4 regions of the Companilactobacillus farciminis KCTC 3681 genome follow, and region 4 is predicted to be linked to each of the others. Evidence: predicted binding sites of a transcription regulator. Region 4 holds the regulator's gene; each other region holds the start of a gene.
What was found. The regulator Rex, encoded in region 4, represses fermentation and respiration genes when NADH is low (regulators of the CRP and FNR family bind a similar motif). The targets are predictions, from matches to a motif close to TTGTGAANTANTTCACAA.

Region 1 (5,525 bases), 490 kb from region 4:
TAGCTAATTTCTTGTTATAAATTGAAACAGCAAATTTGTTTAGTGGATAAGGCATGTATTCAGAAACATTGTGAACTACGACTTCATCGTTAGGATTGGCTTTTTGGTAGGCATTAATAAAATGTTTGTATAATTCGTGTGTTGAAGATCCCTTTTCAGTCAAAGGATGAGCATATATTACGAGTACTTTTGGCATAGAAAGTTCCTCTTTTTTTAATAATTTACCTACATTATAAACCTTAAAAAGACCGTTATTTCATAAATTAGAAATGAAATAACGGTTATTTTATTAGAACAAATTTTTAGATTTTATGGTAAGTCGTTGCCGGCAGCGAAGTAAACGTCATACCACTCTTGTTTAGTAAGATCGACGTCGCCACCTTTGGCACTATCAGCGATGTGTTCGGGATTCATAGTACCGATGATAACTTGAATGTCAGCAGGGTGTCTGAGAATCCAAGCTGCAGCGATAGCATTTTTACTTACACCATATTTGTCAGCCAATTCTTGGAGAACTTTGTTGAGTTCTGGGAACTTATCGTTGTTGATGAAAGTACCAGCAAACATGCCGTATTGGAATGGTGACCAAGCTTGAATTGTAACGCCCATACGTCTAGAGAATTCAAGGATACCACCATCGTGGTTGATCGAGCGAGTATCAGTCATGTTAGTGTGCATACCAAAGTCGATCATGCCGGTGTGCATAATGCTGAATTGAAGTTGGTTGATCATTAAACGTTGGTCAACCGCTTCTTGAACAAGTAAATATTGTTGAGGATTGAAGTTAGAAACACCGAAGTGACGAACTTTACCGGATTTTTGCAATTCATCGAATGCTTCAGCGACTTCTTCAGGTTCCATCAATGGATCTGGACGGTGCAAGAGGAATGAATCAAGATAATCGACACCTAAACGTTCTAGTGAGCCATCGACAGCATCAATCAGGTGTTGTTTTGTGAAATCATATCTCTTGCCAGAAATAATGCCACCTTTTGATTGAATGTATAGTTGATCACGACTTACGCCACTTTGCTTGAGTGCTTGGCCAAAGATTTTTTCGGAATCTCCACCACCATAAATGTCAGCTGAGTCGATAAAATTAATACCACTATCATAAGCCGTATCGATAGCTTTAGCAGCTTGATCTACGGTTAAACTGTTCATGCGCATGATACCAAGTGCAATAGCTGAAGCTTGCCAGTTACTTTCACCAATATAACGTTGTTTCATTTATTTTTGCCTCCAATATTTCAATATCATCTTAATTATTGAGGGTTTGGTGGGGGATGTCAATTGGTTTGTTTACGGTTACATTCTGTATAGACATTAATTACACATATTATTACAAAAATCATTTTTTGATTTAAAAAATGAGCAAAAAATATATCATTATCCTCAATTTGTCAAAAACTCATATATAAATATTCAAAATTTAGCTATAAAAGAGTATACATTTCAATAAGTTATAGATACTATAAATAATTCATATTGTTAATGAAATCGTTTACAAAATACAATAGATTGTGAAATGTGATGTAACTCACATACACTTAGGAGGTTGTACTAATGGAAGAATATAAGATTATCTATGAGGGTGAATTAAAAGTAGGTATGACTGGAGTGATGACCAAGCAAGTTACTGAGGATGACGTTGATACTTTTGCTAGGGTAACTGGCGATTATAATCCGATGCATGTCGATGAAGAATTTGCTGAAAAAACACAGTTCCATAAACGTATAGCTCATGGAATGCTATCGGCAGGTTTGATTTCTGCCTGTATTGGTAACAAGATGCCTGGACCTGGAGCAATCTACTTAAATCAAACTCTTAGATTTAATAAACCAGTATATTTTGGGGATGTACTAGTTGCAACAGTCAAAGTAGAAAGAATCGATCAAAAGGCACATTTTCAAATTGCAACATTATCCACTATAGTAACTAATCAAAATGGGGATGTTGTTACTGAGGGTGAAGCACAAATAATGCCAGCAAAACATTAAAAAATCTATAAAAAAAGGTGATGAGAAATTAAATTCTCATCACCTTTTACTATATGGTATGGAGGAGTGAATCTATTTGTTTGTGAAGTTGGCGTGACGTTTCTCTAGGAATGCTGTCATACCTTCAGTTTGATCTTCTGTAGCAAATGTTTGTGACCACATTTGTGTTTCGAAGTCGATAGCTGTATCCAATGGTAGATCAGCTGCACGGTCGATTACATATTTAGCCATGCCGACACCAATTAGACCATTCTTCATGATTGTCTTAGCAATTTCTGTTGCTTTGTTGATTAATTCTTCTGGTTCAGCAACTTCTTCAGCGATACCTACACGATATGCTTCTTTAGCATCGATCATTGTACCAGTAGCAATCATTTCTTTAGCTTTGCCACGACCAACTAAACGTGTTAGACGTTGTGTGCCACCAAATCCAGGAATAATACCTAAAGTAACTTCTGGTTGACCAAATTTAGCTTTGCTTGAGATAACACGAATATCACATGATGAAGCTAATTCAAGTCCACCACCTAGACAATATCCATTAACAGCAGCAATTGTAAATTGTTTTAGATCTTCAATCTTACCAAATGAATTGTGAGCTAGTTTTGAAAGTTCAGAGGCTTCAATAGGATTCATATCTCTCATTTGAGAAATATCAGCGCCAGCAACGAATGCCTTTTCGCCAGAACCTGTAATAATCAAAACTTTAACTGCATCTTCATTATTCTTAACAACATCAAGTGCTTCACCAATTTCAGTCAATGTATCTGAATTCAATGCATTCAATGATTTTGGACGATTAATAGTTAATGTTGCAATACCGTCTTCAGCTTCTAGTAATACGTTCTTAAAATCTTTCATACCTGTTAATTCTGTCATGTTAGTAACATCCCTTCAAAAGTAAGTTACCAGCAAGTACTTTCAAAACTCATAGTAAAGTTATTTTTTTAAAATGCAAATTTATCTGAAAAATAGCGACGGCTGAATTGCCGAAAATATAGCATTCTGAAATTTGTCAAAAAAAAAAATCCGATTAAAATTTGTGAAAAATAGACTTTGTTGGTTTGTGAAAACGCTATCATGTGGGTGATTCATCAAGCATATAACATATAGTTATTGATACTATGAATAAATATCAATATTTACGGCGCACAAATTCTCCGTTATAGTTCAAATTGCTAAGTTGAATAAGTGATAAATAGTTAAAGTATTGATCTAAGTTTTGACTTAGTAAAAAAGATGGGGGTGTTTTAAAATGAGTGGAACTTGGGATGCTCGTTTTGCAGCTGAATTTTTTGGTACTTTGATTTTGGTATTATTCGGAAATGGGGCTGTTGCTAATTCTTTTCTAAAGGATACTACTGGTAATGGTGAAAATGGTCAGGCCAATGGTGGTTGGATATTTATTGCCGTGGGTTATGGCTTGGGTGTTATGATTCCAGCAATGATGTTTGGATCAATATCTGGTAATCACCTGAATCCTGCTATTACAGTTGCACAAGCAGCTGCAGGAATTTTTCCATGGGCTAAAGTAGCTCCTTACATTATTTTCCAATTTTTAGGTGCGATGGTAGGGCAATTGTTGGTACTAGTAATTTATTGGCCATATTATAAACGCACTAAAGATGAAGGAGCCATATTTGCTACCTTCTCGACTGGCGATACTGCTGGCAGTGCAATGAATGGATTCTGGACTGAAGCAATTGGTACTGCGATTTTGACTTTTGCAGCTATGGGATTGTATCGAGGAATGTTCTTCAAGCAAAGTATTGATATTGCCAATATTGGGGTTGGTCTTGTTATCACTACTTTGGTAATGTCTGTTGGTGGTCCTACTGGTCCGGCATTAAATCCGGCTCGTGATTTGGGACCAAGAATTGTGCACGCATTTATGCCAGTGCCAAACAAAGGATCTTCTAATTGGGACTATAGTTGGGTTCCTGTTGTTGCACCTATTGCTGGTGCGGTTGTAGGTATCTTTATCTATAAAGGATTCTTTGGACTATAAGGTTAAAAATAAGCCTGACTAAGGCTTATTTTTTTACCTTAAAATAGTTGAAATCATAATTTAATGTATAAATTAACTAAAAAACAGCAAAATAATGACATATTCAATATTTTGCTGTTTATTTTTGTAAGCGATTGCTGGATGCGCTGGTATGACTGAATTATAACTATCTGTTATATATGAAATAAACAAGGAATATTGGTCTAAATTTATGGAAAGGCTTACATTAGCAATTGAAGATAGTTATGGATGTCACAATGTGATTTAGCTATCGAGGTTTTCAATGATAATGAGAGGAATCTTTTTACATTATCAAAAAACATTTGAAAAACTTAAAACGCCAGTAAGTACTTTCACTCAAATGTTAAAAGATAATAATTGACTCCATTCATTAAATCAATTCGTGCAAAGGTGGAGTTGGAGATGTCAGACACAGATACACTGGTAAAAATTACTGAAAAGCTCAAAGGAAACGTAGCTCGTTCTGTTAATCCGGAGGGATGTCGTCAAGAGATTCTTAATCAAATAGCTTATGTTCAAGGTAAAGGTCACTATGAGGGTGCAAAAAAGGCCTTGATCATTGGGGGATCATCCAGTTATGGCCTTGCTAGTCGAATTACAACTGCTTTTGGTCAAGGGGCTGACACAATTGGGGTTTCATTCGAAAGACCACCACGTGATGAAAAGATGTTAGGAACCGCTGGTTGGTACAACAATATTTATTTCCGTCAAGAAGCTGAAAAGGCTGGTTTGATTGGAAAGAACTTTATTGGTGACGCCTTTTCACAAGACATGAAGGATCAAGTCATCCAATATATTAAAGACAGTTTTGGAGGAAAAATTGATCTTTTAGTATATTCGGTTGCTGCGCCTAAACGTACCAATCCAGATAATCCAGATGAAACATGGCGTTCATCAATAGGAACAGTTGGTAAGACCGTAACTGGGGAAAATATTAACTTGGAAGAGAATAAGTTATTTGAACAAACTGTTGAACCGGCTACTGAAGAGGAAATTGAAGCCACAAAGCACGTCATGGGTGGTGAAGATTGGGAAATTTGGATCAATGAATTGAAACAAGCTGGTGTTCTAGCAGATGGATTCAAGACAATCCTTTATTCATATATTGGTCCTAAGAGTACTTATGATTTTTATCACGAGGGAACATTGGGTGCTGCTAAAGATGCTGCTGAAGAATCCTCACACAAAATTCAAGAAAAAATTAATGATATAGATGGCGAAGCTCTCATTTCTGTATCTCGTGCTGTTACTACCAAAGCTTCCGTTGTTATTCCTATTTTCCCTATGTATTGTATTGCACTTTATAAGATTGAAGAAGAAACAGGAACACACGAGACTCCTATTATGCACAAGGATCGTCTATTCCGTGACATGGTTTATGGAAACCGTCGTGAGGTGGACGACAGAGGACGTTTACGTCCAGATGCTTGGGAACAACGTTCAGATATTCAAGAAAAAGTTTCTGAATTGATGACAAAAATTACACCTGAAAACT
Region 2 (5,525 bases), 100 kb from region 4:
AATATAGCCAAAATTGTATAAAAAATCATAAAAAAAATGATGTAATTCAGATTTTACTCTGAACTACATCATTTTTATTTAATGAAGTCTATTTTTCGATTCCTTTTCCGACATAAACATCTTCAAGAACTTGTTTCAATTCTGAAATCAATGGTTCCTTAGGGTTAGTGAATGAGAATTGATCGCCAAAGGTTGCTTCAGCTAAGTCGTCCAACTTACTATCGAAGTCTTTCTTATCGATATAGTTGTCCTTCAAGCTTAACTTAATACCAACAGCATGAGCAAGATCAACAATCTTCTTCACTAAGGCATCCTTCAAAGCACGGTTGTCTTTGCCAGTCAAACCAATGTAACTAGCCATAGCAGCATAATCAGAATCAGCTCTGAAGCTTTCGTATGCAGGCCACATTGTCATCTTAGTTGGTTGCTCGAAGTTATAGTTGATAACTTGTGGCAAGGCAATGATTGAAGCCAATCCGTGTCTGATACCATAGGCATTTGTCAAAACATCAGTGATTGAGTGAGCAACACCGGCAAAGGCATTACCATATGATAAGCCAGCTAGAGTTGAAGCGTTGTGCATTTCTGCTTGAGCATCTTTGTTACCAGCAACAGCTTTTTCTAAGTTATCAAAGACTAATTTAATAGCTTGTAATGCATATGGTCTTGTGTAATCTGAAGCCATATTTGCAACGTATGATTCAACGGCATTAGTCAAAACATCCATACCAGATTCAGCCATGATGTCTTTTGGCATTGTTTCAACAAATTGTGAATCAATGATAGCAACATCAGGTGTCAATGCATAATCAGCGATTGGGTACTTAGTACCAGTCTTAGTATCGATGATTGAACTAAATGGTGTAACTTGGTCTCCGCCGCCGAATGTTGTAGGAATAGCAACAAATTGAGCTTTTTCTGGCTTAGGGAACTTATAAGTACGTTTTCTAATATCGATGAAGCCTTGTTTTGCACCAAATAAGTCAACATCTGGATGTTCGTAGAATAACCACATGTCTTTGGCAGTTTCCATGGTTGTACCGCCACCTAAGGCAATGATTGTATCTGGCTTGAAGAGATTCATTTGTGTAACGCCACGTTTAACAACATCAGTAGTTACGATATTGTCAACGTCTGAGAACATTGAGTATTCAACATTAACTTTACTGCGTTTCAATTCATCAGTGATTGTGTCAACAAATCCTAATTGAACCATGACAGGATCACAGACGATAAAGGCTCTCTTCATACCTTGAAGATCTTCTAGATAACGAACTGAAGTCTTTTCATAGTAAACTCTTGGTTGTTTAATCCATTGCATGTTATTTCTCCGTTTAGCGATTGTCTTAATATTAAGCAAATCAAATGAAGATACGTTGTGAGAAATAGAATTCTTACCCCATGAACCAGTACCAAGTGTTAATGATGGGATCATTTCGTTATAAAGATTACCAATACCACCGATAGCAGCAGGAGTATTAACTAGTACACGACTAGCTTTCATCTTGATACCAAATTCAGTAGCTAAATCTTCATTCATTGTGTGAATACCAACTGTGTGACCTAAACCACCGAAGTGTAGCAATTCATCAGCTTTTTCAAATCCTTCTTTGTGACCAGCAACTTTGAAGACTGATAGTACTGGTGAAAGCTTTTCAGCTGAAAGTGGTTCGTCTGGACCAACCTTGCTCAATTCAACACCTAGAACTTTAGTATCAGCAGGAACTTTGATACCAGCAAGTTTAGCAATGTTCAAAGCTGATTGACCGGCAATAGGACCTTTAACTCCACCTTCTGGTCTAAACATAGCATCGGCTAACTTCTTGTAGTCAGCTTTCTTGATGAAGAAGACTTTGTTCTTTTCTAATAATGACTTAACTTCGTCATAAATATCAGCATCAATAATGGCACTATTTTCAGCGGCACAAACCATACCATTATCAAAAGTCTTAGAAATCATAATATCGTTAACAGCGCGTTTGATGTTGGCAGTCTTCTCAATGTAAGCAGGACCATTACCAGGACCAACACCCAAAGCAGGTTTACCAGTTGAGTAAGCAGCTTTGACCATTCCAGGACCACCAGTAGCAAGAACTGAGGCAACCCCTTCGTTATTCATCAAGTATGAAGTAGCTTCGATACTTGGTTTTTCGATCCATTGGATAACACCTTCAGGTGCACCTGCATCAACAGCAGCTTTTAACATAACTTTAGCAGCAGCGACTGAACATTTTTGAGCTTGGGGATGGAATCCAAAAATAATTGGGTTACGTGTCTTCAAGGCAATCAATGACTTGAACATTGCTGTAGAAGTTGGGTTAGTAACTGGAGTAACACCAGCTAAAACACCAAGTGGTTCAGCGACTTTGATCAAACGGTGTTCTTTGTCGTCTTCGATGATACCAACGGTTTTATCACGTTTGATTGAGTGCCAAATCTCTTCGGTTGAATACATATTCTTGATAACTTTATCTTCAACCAAACCACGACCAGTTTCTTCGTATGCCAATTTAGCTAATCTAAAACTAGCATTCAATCCGGCAATGGCCATTTGGTGAACAATGTGATCAACTTGTTCTTGAGTGAAGCTGTCCATGATTTCCAAAGCCTTGTGAGCTTTAGCAACCATTTCATCAATAACAGGTTTTACTTCTTCTTTTTTATCAGGTTTTGCAGCAGTATTTGTATCTTTGGAACCTTTCAACATCTGATTACCTCCAAGAATAAAAACTATATTTGTTAACTAATTCACGTTTTATCATATCACTGTGTTTTTTTTGTTCAAGCATTTTAATCGAAAAAGACAATGTAAACGTATCCACGTTGATGTATCAACACGTATCCGATGATTGTTTGTTAGTTAATGAATTTCACATCCTCGATTTCATAAATTCTATTGTGAATAATTCTTCACAAAGTCCGTGTTATGGGTCTTTTTGAATTCACAAAAAAAGTAGATTGAAGTGATTTTCAACCTACTTTGTGAAATATTTTGTTTTTTAAACGGGTTACACAAGCCAATTCCCATAGTTAGGCAAATGCTCAAAGTTTAACCGTCATTCTCCGCTCTCTCTATCTATCTAAACATTGTCTTAGTAGCACGGGCCATTACTTTTGGATCTTTTTCGTAATGGTGCATTGGTGTCATTTCTGACAATGGAATGTTCAACAAGGTATAAACAGCACGTTGAGCGGCACGGAATGAATATTGTTCTGTAAAGACCATATCGAATGGTTGTTCACAGAATTGACTGATGAAGGCTAAGTTTCTACTGTGCTTTGGCACTACATCTGGACGGTCACCGACAGCTCTTTGATTGAACATTGCTGAAGCATATGGCAAGTGAACGGGAATTACGTTGACAATACTGTCCATGATTTCTTCAGTATGATTCTTGATATTGTCTTTACTTGGATCAGTTGCAGCTAGATGACCGAGCAATTCTTCAAGCATTTCTTTACCAGTCAATTCCATAACAGGTTTTTGAACGTAATCACCGTTTCTTCTTGGATACATGAAGTAACCCCAGAATGTTGATTCGTTAGGTTTTTGTGCCTTGAAGTGTGGTTGATGGTGAACAACGATTGACAACAATGGCGTACTTTCAATCCAAGTGTTCAAAGCATTACCTGGTTCTTGTTGGGTGATACGTGAAATTTCGTTAACTAAAAAGTGGTTGTTAGTCGTAACTGTGAAACTTACCCACTCACTTTGTGAACGGTCACCGAAGAATTTATCAGGATTGCCTAGTGAATAGAACTTCTCAGCAGCCTTCTTCCAAAGCATTGCACTAGGTGCATAATCCATATTCTCTTTGAATGGTGTATTGAAATCACCAATTGCTGAACTATCAGTGATCGAACCATTAGTATCGAAGACTAAGTCGTTTTCAGCGATATCGATATGTCCCTCTTTGTTGTCATTATCGACTTCTTCATACTTCAAGCCAGTTACAACGATATCATCTTGCAATGGTGTGTCTTTGAATTCGAGGTCAGTAACCTTACGATTGTTGATAAAGGTTACGCCACGGTCTTCCAAATACTTGCGCATTGGTAAAATAATACTTTCAAATTGGTTATAAGGACTTCTCGTTACACCTTCCAAAGTATTGATACGACTGAATTCTAGAATCATACGATTCATATAACGACGCAACTCAACTGCTGAACTAGCACGTTTGAAAGCAAAGGTTGTTTGCCACATGTACCAGAAATTAGTTGTGAAGAAGTGAGGACTACTTGCAAACCATTCAGCAATACTGATGTTGTTCAACTTTTCTTCGTCTTTTTCTGGCATCAACATTAATTTCGACAACAAGTAACGATCTTTATTATCGAATTGCATATGCTTGTAATTGTCTTTGCCCGGATTTACACGTGGTCCATTGTGATCAATCAAACGTCCCACATCATGAGTTGGATGAGCATGATCAAAGTTCAAAATGTCATCGGTAACAGTTTGTCCAGGATGATCTAGAGATGGCACTGAACGCAAAACATCCCAAAGATTCTCGAAAGTTTCTTCGTTAAGCATTCTTCCACCTTTTGCTAGAAATCCTTTGTTATTAGAAAGTGCTTGGTTGCCATATTCATTTTCATAATCTTTTACAGCGGCACCATCATTAGCACCGTGGTCTTCAAGTCCCATCATAGTGATTTGATCACCATTGAATCCGCCATCACGAATCAAATAGATACCAGCAGCTAAGTTACCAATACCAGTACCAATCATGTAGGCTTTTCTTGTCATAATAACTGACCTCCATTCAAATCTTACTGTTCATCTATACAACTCAAATATAGCAGTTTTCTTAAGAAAGTAAAGGCTTACATTTTGATTTTTGTATCATTTTTCTTCTAGTTTTTGGAATAAAAAAAGGAATCAAAACTAGTTAAATTAGTTTCGATTCCTTGCATATTAATCGCTGTATTTAGTTAGACGAATGACGTCACGAACAATCATCAGTTCTTCATCTGTTGGAACGACTAGGACTTTGACTGTTGAGTCATCGGTACTGATCAAACGTGTGCCAGTACCATTTTCGTTACGATCTTTATCAATTTTTACACCCATATAATTAAAACTATTGGCAATATCTGCTCTAATTTCAGCATTGCCTGCACCAACACCGGCTGTAAAGATAATTACATCAGTGCCTTTGAGCATAGCAATGTATGAACCGATATATTTGACGATTCGATTGATGAAAATCTTGATTGCCAAATCAGAGCGGTCGTTTTCTGCTCTAGTAGCTAATAAATCACGCATATCTGGTGAAACGCCAGAAATACCTAGCAAACCAGATTTAGTATTTAAAATTTTAACCATTTCACTTGGATCAGTGATCTTTAACTTTTGCATCAAATAAGCAACAAGCGAAGGATCAATATCTCCAGAACGTGTACTCATTGTGATACCAGCTAGCGGTGTGAAGCCCATTGAAGTATCGACTGATTTGCCGTCTTCAATTGCATCGATTGATGAACCACTACCCAAGTGACAAGAAATAATCTTCAAATCG
Region 3 (5,525 bases), 240 kb from region 4:
CAACGATGGAGTACATGATTCCTAATGTTCTCAAGTTCGTTAAACAGTTGCCAATTAGTAAAAACGGAAAAATTGATAGAAAGACTTTGATAGGCGAGATTAATGAATAACATTACTCCTTATAGCAGTCCACATTACTTTATCTATTTACTATTACTATTATTGCCAATCATGATTGGACTGTGGTTTGGCAAACGACTTCATGTTTATGATTTCTTCGCAACTGTTGTAATTCTTTGGATCACGTTCTTTGGTGGAAACATGTCGCAGGGAATTTCACTGATCTTTTACATTCTCTACGAAATGTTATTAGTATTTATTTACTTGTCGTATCGTAAAAAGCACAATAATTTCTGGATCTTTACTACGTTTGTTGTATTAGCGATTGTGCCGCTGGTCTTCGTCAAACTGGATCCACTGTTGAAAAATGCCACGATTTCCTTATTTGGCTTCATGGGAATCAGTTATTTAACCTTCAAAGCGGTTGAAATTATCATGGAGATCCGTGATGGAGCAATTAAGAATATTAAACCTTACGAGTTCGTTCGGTTCTTGCTATTCTTCCCAACCATTTCCTCAGGACCAATTGATCGTTTCAGACGTTTTCAAAAGGATGTTTTAAAAGTTCCTAGTCGTGATGAGTACGTCGAATTGTTGCACAGTGGTGTTAATAAATTGATGCAAGGTTTGGCTTATAAATTCATCATCGGTTACTTCTTTGGAACTTTATTATTACCAAAGATTCAAATTTTAACTTTGTCTTATCGTGGTGAAACACCATTAGGAATTTCCTGGGCTTTGGTGGCTTATATGTACGTTTATAGTATGTATTTGTTCTTTGATTTCGCTGGATATTCACTATTTGCCGTTTCAATCAGTAATTTCATGGGTATCAAGACACCAATGAACTTCAAGGCACCATTTAAGTCCAAGAACATCAAGGATTTCTGGAATAGATGGCATATTACCTTGTCATTCTGGTTCCGTGATTTCATCTACATGCGTTTGATGTTTACAATGATCAAACACAAGTGGATCAAGAATCGTGTCAATATCGCTAACTTCGGTTACTTGACTTTGTTCTTGATCATGGGATTCTGGCATGGTGAGACTTGGTATTACATCGTTTATGGTTTGTTCCACGCCGGAGCAATGATCACTAACGATGCTTGGTTGAGATTTAAGAAGAGACATCGTAAGAGTATTCCAAGCAACAAGTTTACGCATGCGTTCGCCGTTTTCTTGACTTTCAATGTTGTATGTTTCAGTTTTATGATTTTTTCAGGTATTTTAGATAAATTATGGTTTTAGTTAGGAGAGCTTATTATGGATGAAATTAAAAACAAAATTGTGGATATTTTAAAAGATGTTACAGGTTTGGATGACGCAGGCTCAGATGCCGATCAAGATCTATTTAAAGATGGTGTTCTAGATTCAATGGCAACTGTAGAAGTTCTAGTTACATTACAAGATACCTTTGGTATCCAAGTACCAGTTTCAGAATTCGACCGTTCTCAATGGTCAACCGTAAATAAAATTGCTCAACGTGTACAAGAATTGGAATAGAGTAGATACTAATGAAAAAAAAGTTATGGATGATTTTTGGACCTGTTATAGTTGCTATTGTTGCATTGTTGATTCTTCTATTTGCACCAATTAATTTTAAAACTGTTACTCCTAAAAAGATCGACCAAGCGGCCACTTCGTTGGATGTGCGAGTTTTAAAGGGTGAAAGTGTTAAGAATGCTGCCGAAAAAGAAAACTACATTCCTATTATTGGTTCATCGGAACTTTCTAGAATGGATCCGTTCCACCCATCTTCCATGGCGCAAAAATATCATTGGAAGAACAAACCATTCTTGCAAGGAAATCCTGGTACGGCTTCATTGACTCAAGCTTTCAATGTCGGTGGGATGTCTAATTTAAAAGGTAATAAAGCAGTCTTTATTATCTCGCCACAATGGTTTACTAAGACCGGTGTTCCTTCCGACGCTTTCAAATACTTCTTATCACCATTGCAATTGACCGGATTTATTTTAAATTCAGATCATGGTGATAAAGCGATGAACAAATACATTGCTAATCGAGTACTTGATCTGGGTGTTAGCAAAGGTCCGATTGAAGATGGCGCCTTAGAACGTATTTCCAAGGGTCAACAGATTACTAATTTTCAACGGATGTACATTAAACGAGTCTCCCGTGCAAGTTTGCAGAGTCAGGATAACCTCTTTGGAGCACTTTCGATGAATGATCATCAAAATATGATCAACAAAGCAGCTAGTCAATTGCCAGATACTTATGATTACAAGCATTTAAACAAACTAGCTACTAAGTTGGCAAAGAAACATTCAACTGATAATGATTTGCAAATTGGTAATTCTTTTTACAAGAAAGAATTAAAAAAGAGAATCGTTAAGTATAAGAATGCGCACAGACATGTAACTTATACGCGTTCCCCAGAATATAATGATTTTCAAGCATTGCTATATATGTTTGCTCAAAATAAGACTGAAGTAATGTTCGTCATTCAACCAATCAATCCTTACTGGGTTAAATATACTGGCATGCCAATGAGTTCCATTACTAATTTTGATAAAAAGATCAAATATCAATTGAAGTCCCAAGGTTTCAATAATATCGTAGATTTATCAAACGTTAAGAATCCTAACTACATCGCCGAAGATACGATTCACATGGGTTGGCGTGGCTGGTTAATGTTAGATAAGGACCTCAAAGGTTACTATCAAACTAAGAAAGCTAACCCCGAGAATACACAGTATCACATGAATAGTTACTTCTTAACTAATAAATGGGCTAGTGATAATCAATTTTAAGAATCGAAGAAGCCTCTCTGAATGGTCAGAGAGGCTTTTTTTGTGTATAAATGTTATTATCAACACTAAACATTAAGTTAACTTTAGGTCAATGAAAAATTAAGGAGATCATTATGCAAGAAATAGAAACTACTTATTCAATTGGTGAAGTGGCTGAAAAATTCGGTTTATCAGTTCCCACACTACGCTACTATGACAAAGAAGGCTTGATTCCTAATTTAAATAAGAACGCTGCTGGAGTACGTCGCTTTACCGAAGAGAATTTAGGCACGTTACAAATAGTTGAGTGTGTGAAAAATGCTGGGATGCCAATAAAAGAAATCAAACAATTTATCAAATGGACAACTGAAGGCGATGATTCGTTGCAAGAGCGTTTTGATATGTTCTTACAGTTACGTTTGTCAGTTCAAGAACAAATGCGCCAACTACAAGAAACGCTGGATGTCATCAATTTTAAATGTGAATACTATGGTAAGGCAACCAATGATGGTACAGAAAAGTACGTTAAGGAAGAAATGCATTTGGATAAGCCTTAGCTTTGATATAGATAAATAATTGTCTATATATAATATTATTATATTTACTTTATATCCAAACTAATATATCATGTGGCTAGATAGATTAGTTTGGTATTTTTTTATACTTATATGTGAAAAAATTAACATGCAAGGAGAGCATTATGGATCAAAATAAGACGAGTAGAGAAATCCTCTTACGAATGGTTAAATCATTCACAGAAAATGAAGTAGCACCATTTGATATGGAAATTGATCACACTAGATCATATGTAAATGACTTGTTGAACAAAATAAAGAAAACAGATTTGCTAAGTACAATGTTACCTAAAGAATACGGTGGGGCAGGATTTGATGGTTCAACTACTGCTGAGATGATCAATGAGATTGCTCGTGGCAATGCTAGTTTGGCAGTCACTTTGGAAGGTCACTTCAAGTCGATTGATCAAATCGTTAAGTTTGGTAACCAGGCTCTAAAAGATGAGTATTTACCTCAAGCAAAATCACGAATTATTGCTTTTTCAATGACTGAACCTAGTGGTGGCTCTAATCCTTTAGGAATTAACTCACATGCAGAACACGTTGGTGACAAGTGGATTATTAATGGCGACAAGATCATGATTACGAATGGTGGACTAGCAGAAATCTATTGTGTTCTTGTCAAAACTGCACCGGAAGAATTGTCTTTCTTCGTTGTCGATAAAGATATGGAAGGCTTTGAATTTGGTAAGCAAGAGAACTTCTTAGGTTTGACGGGTGTTCCAGTTGGCGAAATCGTCATGAACAACATCGAAGTTGATGAGAATCACTTGTTAGGTAAAGTCGGTATGGGTAAAGAAATCGGTGACAGTGCTCACAATGATGCGCGAGTTTTGATGGGAGCTGTTTTGACCGGCATCATGGAACACGAGTTAGATATAGTAACAGATTACGCAACGCATAGAAAAGCTATTGATACACCAATCATTCAAATGCAAGGTATTCAAAGAAAAGTTGCTGATATTGCCATTGCCAAAGAGACTACTAAACTGCTTTACCAAAAAGCTGCTTGGTTAAAAGACAATCGTCAAGATTACGAAGAGGAGGCTGCCATGGCTAAAGCATATGGAAGTCGAAGCGCCGTTAAATCCGGTGCTGATGCCTTACAGATTTTGGGTGGCTATGGTTATAGTTTGGATTATCCGGTTGAACATTTGATCAGGGATGCCAGAGCGATGGAATTAGCAGAAGGTACAGTTGAAAAGATGCGGACAGAGATTGCTTTGATTGAAGCAAAGAATAGAGCCTAGGAGGAAGTTATGAAAATAGTTGTTGGTATTAAACAAGTTCCTGAAACGACAAACGTCAAAATTAATGAAAAAACTAAAAATATTGATCGACGTGGCCTAGGTGGTGTTATCAATTCTTATGATTTGCACGCCCTACAAGCAGCTTTAATGATTAGAGATAAAGTTGGCGGAGAAGTTATTACTTTGTCCATGGGCCCAGATGATTTTGCTGTTTCCTTGCAAGAAACATTGGCTCTTGGTGCTGATAAAGCCGTTCTTTTGTCGGATCGTGCTTTCGCTGGTGCGGATACTCTAGCAACTGCATATGTACTAGGTGAAGCTATCAAAAAAATTGGTGGGGTTGACTTAGTGTTGGTAGGACAACAGTCAGTTGATGCTGACACTGGTCAAGTAGGCCCAATCATCGCTGAAATGCTTGGCGTTCCTCAAGTTACTTATGCTGATAAGATTGAGGCCTTTGAAGATCATTTGGTAATTGATCGTAAATTGGAAAATGTCGAGCAAACCATCACTGCTAAATTACCGATTCTCCTAACAGCCACTGACAAAGCTAATAGTCCCAAATATACTAATGTCGTTGAAATTGCTAAGAGTTTTGACAAACCTATCATTACTTGGCATGCTAGTGATTTGAATTTGGACGAACAACGAGTTGGACAAGCTGGTTCTCCGACAATTGTTCGTTCAATTTCAGAGCCTAAAAAAGTTGCTAAGAAAAATCATCGTTTGTCTGATGACCCAGTTACAGCTGCTCGTGAACTAGTTGATATTTTGAAGCAGAAGAATATTTTGACGGAGGACAAATAGATGACAGTTATAAAAGAAAATTGGATTTTTGCAGAAAATGATTTAAATGAAATCAATCCGGTTACTTTTCAATTAATTAC
Region 4 (5,525 bases):
TCGATTTCATCTTGCTTAGCTTTGTTCTCATCAAGTTCTTTTTGCAAGTCAGCCAATTTGCTGTAAGAAGTTAAGTTTTCATCCTTGGTCATTTCTTTTTGAATAGCCGCATTTTTTTCTTCCAATTCAGCGATTTGGTTTTCTAAATCCTCAACTTGACGACGTAATTTACGTTCTTGTTTTTGTTGTTCTTTAGATTGTTGATATTCCATTTTCTTTTCACTGACAGTTGGAGCTTTCTTAGTTTCTTCGACCACTGGTGTATCAGAAGTTTTTTCAACGTAGTAGTCGTAGTCACCGAGATAAATTTTGCTGCCGTGTTCGCCGATATCGACGATACGATTGGCCAAAGTGTTCAAAAGGTAACGGTCATGGGATACGAAGAGAACTGTTCCAGGGAATTCCTTTAGGGCATCTTCAAGAACTTCCTTACTGTCGATGTCCAAGTGGTTAGTGGGCTCATCCATGATCAAGAAGTTATCGTGTTCCATAGATAATTTGGTCAAAGTCAAACGGGCTTTTTCACCACCGGATAATCCAGCTACAGGTTTTAGAACGTCGTCGCCACTGAACAGGAAGGCTCCTAATTTCTTACGGATGATTTGTTCGTCGAGTCTAGGATAGAGGTCCCAGATTTCGTGCAAGACGTCTTTTTTAGGATCGAGTCCTTTTAGATTCTGGTCGTAGTAACCGACTTGAACGTTGGCGCCAAATTGGGAAGTTCCTTTGATCATCGGAATTTTTCCAAGGATTGATTTCAAGAAAGTTGACTTACCGATACCGTTAGGTCCGATGATACCGACACGTTCGCCTTTTTTGACATCCAAATTGATAGGTTCAGACATGATCCGATCATCGTAACCGATAGCAGCATCTTTGACCAAAAGCACGTCGTTACCACTTTCTTTGTCGATTTCAAATGAGAAGTGAACTGAACCTTGATCACTGCCGGGACGGTCTAAGACATCCATGTGTTCGAGCTTTTTACGACGACTTTGGGCCATCTTAGTAGTTGAAGCGCGGACGATATTTTTCTGAATGTACTCTTCGGTCCGTTTGATCTCGGCTTGTTGCTCTTCGTAATGTTTCCAAGCAACTTCTTGATTCTTCTTCTTTTCTTGTAAGTAGAAAGTATAGTTACCAGAGTAGTGAGTAGAAGAGTGTTGATTGATCTCGACGATTTCGTTAACGACTTTGTCTAGGAAGTACTGATCATGAGATACGATTACTAAAGCGCCTTTGTAGCCTTTAAGATAGCTTTCTAGCCATTCAACAGTATTGATATCCAAATGGTTAGTCGGTTCATCCAATAATAAGATATCCTGATGTTCTAAAAGCATTTTAGCCATCGCCAAACGAGATCTCTCACCACCGGATAGGGTCGAAATCTTGTCTTGCCAAACATCTTCATCAAAGCCGAACCCCTTGAGGACACTTCTGATTTCAGACTGATAGCTGTAGCCATTTTCTTGGCGGAAAGTATTTTGGAGTTGGTCGTATTGTTTCAAAATATCGTCATAGTTGTCGACATTAGGATTGGCCAATTTTTCTTCCAAAGCGCGCATCTTTTTTTCCTGAGCTTTGAGGTAGTCAAAGACGTGCTCCAATTCATCAAAAATTTTACTGTCATTATTTAATCCTGAGTCCTGAGCTAAGTAGCCAATATTGGTGTCTTTTTTGAGTGCAATATTGCCACTGTTGTAGCTCTCTTGGTCAGAGATGATTTTTAATAGGGTAGATTTACCTACACCATTGCGACCAACGAGGCCGATACGACTATTGTCTTGAATTTCGAAACTGACATTTGAAAAGAGTTTCTTCGTTCCAAAATTTTTGGTAATGTTTTGTGCTTGTAATAAAATCAAGTTGATTGCTCCTTTACCTTATTCACAATTTTATCATTAATTAATAATTTATGCCTTTATAGGTTTAACGTGTTGCGTTTTTTGTGTTTTTTATTTAGTATAAATGTTAGTGAAATGACACACATATGGTGGTAAATTATGACAAAAACAACAGTTCCAAACGCAACAATAAAGCGTTTACCAATTTATTATCGTTACTTCCAATTTCTCAAGGATGAGGGTACAAAAAAAATCTCCTCTGGTGAATTATCAGAAGGGGTTAAGATAGATAGTGCTACAATTAGACGTGACTTCTCATATCTAGGTGCACTTGGCAAGCGTGGCTATGGCTACGATGTAAACGATTTAGTAACGTTCTTTAAGAAGTTATTGAATCAAGACAAACGTACCAACGTCGCTTTAGTTGGGGTCGGTAATTTAGGTAACGCCTTACTAAATTATAACTTTTCTCGGACAAATAATGTTCGAATTGCAGCAGCTTTTGATATTAATAAAGAAATTGTCGGTACAGTCAAGAGTGGAGTTCCCGTTTACGATATTAGTGAACTAAAGGAACAACTCCACTTGCAACAGATCGACGTCTGCATTTTGACAGTTTCTTCAAATGCTGCGCAAACAACAGCCGACTTGTTAGCTGATGCTGGAGTTCGTGGAATCTTGAACTTTACGCCGGTTATTATCAACGTGCCAAGCAGTATTCGCGTTCACTATGTCGATTTGGCAAACGAATTGCAAACGTTGATTTTCTTCTTGGACCGTGATAAGTCAATGACTGAAGAAATAGAATAAATTTTTGGGGGAATTTTTTTATGAGTGAACCATTATTTTTAAAACCCGTCTTTCATGAGAAACTCTGGGGTGGAAGAAAACTAGAAACAGAATTTGGCTACAACATTCCTGATGGAACAATTGGTGAATGCTGGGCAATTTCTGGACATCCACATGGTAAAGAACAAGTCGTAAATGGCGAGTTTGCTGGTCAAATCCTTGCCGATCTATGGAATGACCACAAAGAATTATTCGGTAATCCTAAGGGCAAAGTATTTCCACTTCTAACAAAGATTTTGGATGCAAATGCTAGCCTATCAGTTCAAGTTCATCCTGACAACGAATATGCTGAAAAGCACGAACACGAGCTAGGCAAGACAGAATGCTGGTACATCATTGATGCAGAACCAGGTTCATACTTGATTTATGGTCACAATGCTAAGAACAAAGCTGAACTCGACCAAATGATCGAATCAGGCGACTGGGATCACTTATTAAGAAAAGTTCCTGTTAAGAAAGGTGAATTCTACTACGTACCAAGTGGTACAGTTCACGCCTTGAACAAGGGAATCATGGTCTTAGAAACACAACAAAGCAGTGATACAACTTATCGTTTGTATGACTATGACCGTGTCGACAAGACTACTGGTAAGAAACGTGATCTTCACATCAAACAATCAGAAGACACAATCACAGTACCTCACAAAGATCCAAAACTAGATATTCAATCTAAAGAAGTTGGCAAGAACAAGTTTACAACCTTCGTTCAACCACCAATCTCACCATTCTTCTCAGTTTATCACTGGGAAATCAAAGAACCAGTTCAATTGCACCACCAAATTGGTAAGTACACATTGATCTCAGTTCTAAACGGTGAAGGTAAGATCACTGCTGACGGTAAAGACTATGACTTGAAGAAAGGTACACACTTGATTGTTCCTGCAACAATCAACGAGTGGACTTTGTCAGGTGATTTGGATATTATCGCTTCAGAATCTGGTGAAAACTAAATTAACTATTTTGAGGGATGCTAAACTGCCGTCGTCCGTTCGGCACTGGAAAACGCTGGAACGCTGTGGCTACAACTTGGAGCCTTTGCTAAGACCAAAACCGGGCAAAGTCTTCAAGATTGGGCTTCCACTAAGCGATAAATCGCTAAGTGGAATTTCACGGCTGAGCATTTTCCAGTACCTCGCTCCCGACTAGATTATGGTTTCTATCTTTATATAAATTGCTTCAAAAAAATTAATAGAGGATGTTATTAGAATTGCAATAGATTGTTGTATTCTAATGATGTCCTTTTTTGTTTTATTTGTGTAAGGAATAAAGAAATAGGGCTGCTTTTTAGGAATTATGTGTCTAATTCAATCCAAATAGAAATTGAAATCTAGTCGGTAGCAAAAATCCTGTGGCGGCTCAATAGCCAAATTTCTCTTGGCAATTTATTGCCTAGTGAAAGACCGAGTTTTGAGATTTTGCGCACTTGGTTTATGCAAAAGCTCAAAATCGCGTCGGCTATGTTCCAGCCAGCCACAGGATTTTTGCGGACGACGGCATTTTTACACTTACCCCCAAAAATAAATCCGTATATTTTTCTTCAAAAAATCCCAAATTAAACTAAAACTAGAACATTAAACCATTATTAAAATAAAATAGTTCGTCCTTAAAATCAAAATGAAAAAACCTTTAATTTGGAATCGCTAACATTTTCCATTTTGATGAAAAGTCTTCTATAATTAAAAATAAGCTTACTTAAAGGGGACCTAAAATTGCAAAAGCAAAAGTTTTTCCGGATAAGCTTAGGTTGGCAAATCATCATTGGTTTGATCCTAGGTATTATTTTGGGGCAGTTATTCTATCAGAATAAGGCTGCCATTCAAGTTATGCAAAACATTGGTACGATGTTTATCTCCATGATTCAAATGATCGTTTTACCAATCGTTATTTCCTGTTTGACCGTTGGTATCGCCAATATGGGTGATATTAAGAAACTTGGTCGGATTGGATTAAAAACTTTAATTTATTTCGAAATTATGACAACAATAGCGATTATTATTGGTATTATCGTCGCTAATGTTACTCATCCCGGTACCTTTATTGACATTCATAGTCTAAAAGGTTCGGATATTAGTCAATATACTGCGACGGCAAAAACTGCCAAACATTCGGGTATTTGGTCAATCTTGATGAGTATCATTCCAACAAATATCTTTGCCTCGCTTGGAAAAGGCGATATGTTGCCAATTATCTTCTTCTCTGTATTGTTCGGATTAGGAACGGCTTCAATTGGTAAACAAGGTAAGATTATCGTTGATGTTTTAAACGCTGTCGCTAACGTTATGTTCAAAGTAACTAACTGGGTTATGCGTTTAGCTCCAATTGGTGTCTGTGCTTTGATCGGTGTTACAGTTGGTGAGATGGGCTTTAGTTCCCTCAAGCCATTATTGTTATTCATTGTGATTGCTTATGCGACAATGGCATTTTTCGTCTTTGTCGTCATGGCTGGTGTGGGACATTTGTTCCACGTTAGATTTTATGAAATGTTCAGAATTATTGAAAATGAAGTTACTTTAGCTTTTACGACCGCTAGTTCGGAAGCTGCTCTACCTAAGATGATGGAAAAGATGCAAGATTATGGTTCTTCAAAAGGAATCGTTTCATTCGTTATTCCAACGGGTTATACTTTTAACCTTGATGGTTCTGCCATTTATCAATCACTAGCTGCTTTGTTCTTGGCTCAAGCCTACAATATCCACTTATCTCTTGGGCAACAAATTACCCTTGTAGTGGTATTGATGTTAACATCTAAGGGGATGGCCGGAGTGCCAGGTGCATCATTTGTTGTGCTACTAGCCACAGTTTCAACAATTGGTGTTCCAATGCAAGGTTTGA

Region 1: the regulator Rex is predicted to act here: its motif matches at 1,529-1,546, upstream of LF20184_RS12145 (MaoC family dehydratase).
Region 2: the regulator Rex is predicted to act here: its motif matches at 2,737-2,754, upstream of adhE (bifunctional acetaldehyde-CoA/alcohol dehydrogenase).
Region 3: the regulator Rex is predicted to act here: its motif matches at 3,482-3,499, upstream of LF20184_RS10965 (acyl-CoA dehydrogenase family protein).

The regions. Positions count from the first base shown of each region.
Region 1 is NZ_CP017702.1:2,449,879-2,455,403, reverse strand. Features, by position in the region: gene LF20184_RS12155 (NAD(P)H-dependent oxidoreductase) at 1-196, opposite strand, end outside; gene LF20184_RS12150 (aldo/keto reductase) at 310-1,230, opposite strand; gene LF20184_RS12145 (MaoC family dehydratase) at 1,567-2,001, shown strand; gene LF20184_RS12140 (enoyl-CoA hydratase-related protein) at 2,074-2,880, opposite strand; gene LF20184_RS12135 (MIP/aquaporin family protein) at 3,257-4,009, shown strand; gene fabV (enoyl-ACP reductase FabV) at 4,433-5,525, shown strand, end outside.
Region 2 is NZ_CP017702.1:1,860,890-1,866,414, forward strand. Features, by position in the region: gene adhE (bifunctional acetaldehyde-CoA/alcohol dehydrogenase) at 89-2,707, opposite strand; gene LF20184_RS09090 (oleate hydratase) at 3,077-4,753, opposite strand; gene LF20184_RS09095 (acetate/propionate family kinase) at 4,922-5,525, opposite strand, start outside.
Region 3 is NZ_CP017702.1:2,205,705-2,211,229, reverse strand. Features, by position in the region: gene dltA (D-alanine--poly(phosphoribitol) ligase subunit DltA) at 1-110, shown strand, start outside; gene dltB (D-alanyl-lipoteichoic acid biosynthesis protein DltB) at 103-1,311, shown strand; gene dltC (D-alanine--poly(phosphoribitol) ligase subunit DltC) at 1,327-1,566, shown strand; gene dltD (D-alanyl-lipoteichoic acid biosynthesis protein DltD) at 1,578-2,834, shown strand; gene LF20184_RS10970 (MerR family transcriptional regulator) at 2,957-3,370, shown strand; gene LF20184_RS10965 (acyl-CoA dehydrogenase family protein) at 3,514-4,638, shown strand; gene LF20184_RS10960 (electron transfer flavoprotein subunit beta/FixA family protein) at 4,648-5,445, shown strand; gene LF20184_RS10955 (electron transfer flavoprotein subunit alpha/FixB family protein) at 5,446-5,525, shown strand, end outside.
Region 4 is NZ_CP017702.1:1,963,741-1,969,265, reverse strand. Features, by position in the region: gene LF20184_RS09690 (ABC-F family ATP-binding cassette domain-containing protein) at 1-1,865, opposite strand, end outside; gene LF20184_RS09685 (redox-sensing transcriptional repressor Rex) at 2,004-2,654, shown strand; gene manA (mannose-6-phosphate isomerase, class I) at 2,675-3,643, shown strand; gene LF20184_RS09670 (cation:dicarboxylate symporter family transporter) at 4,403-5,525, shown strand, end outside.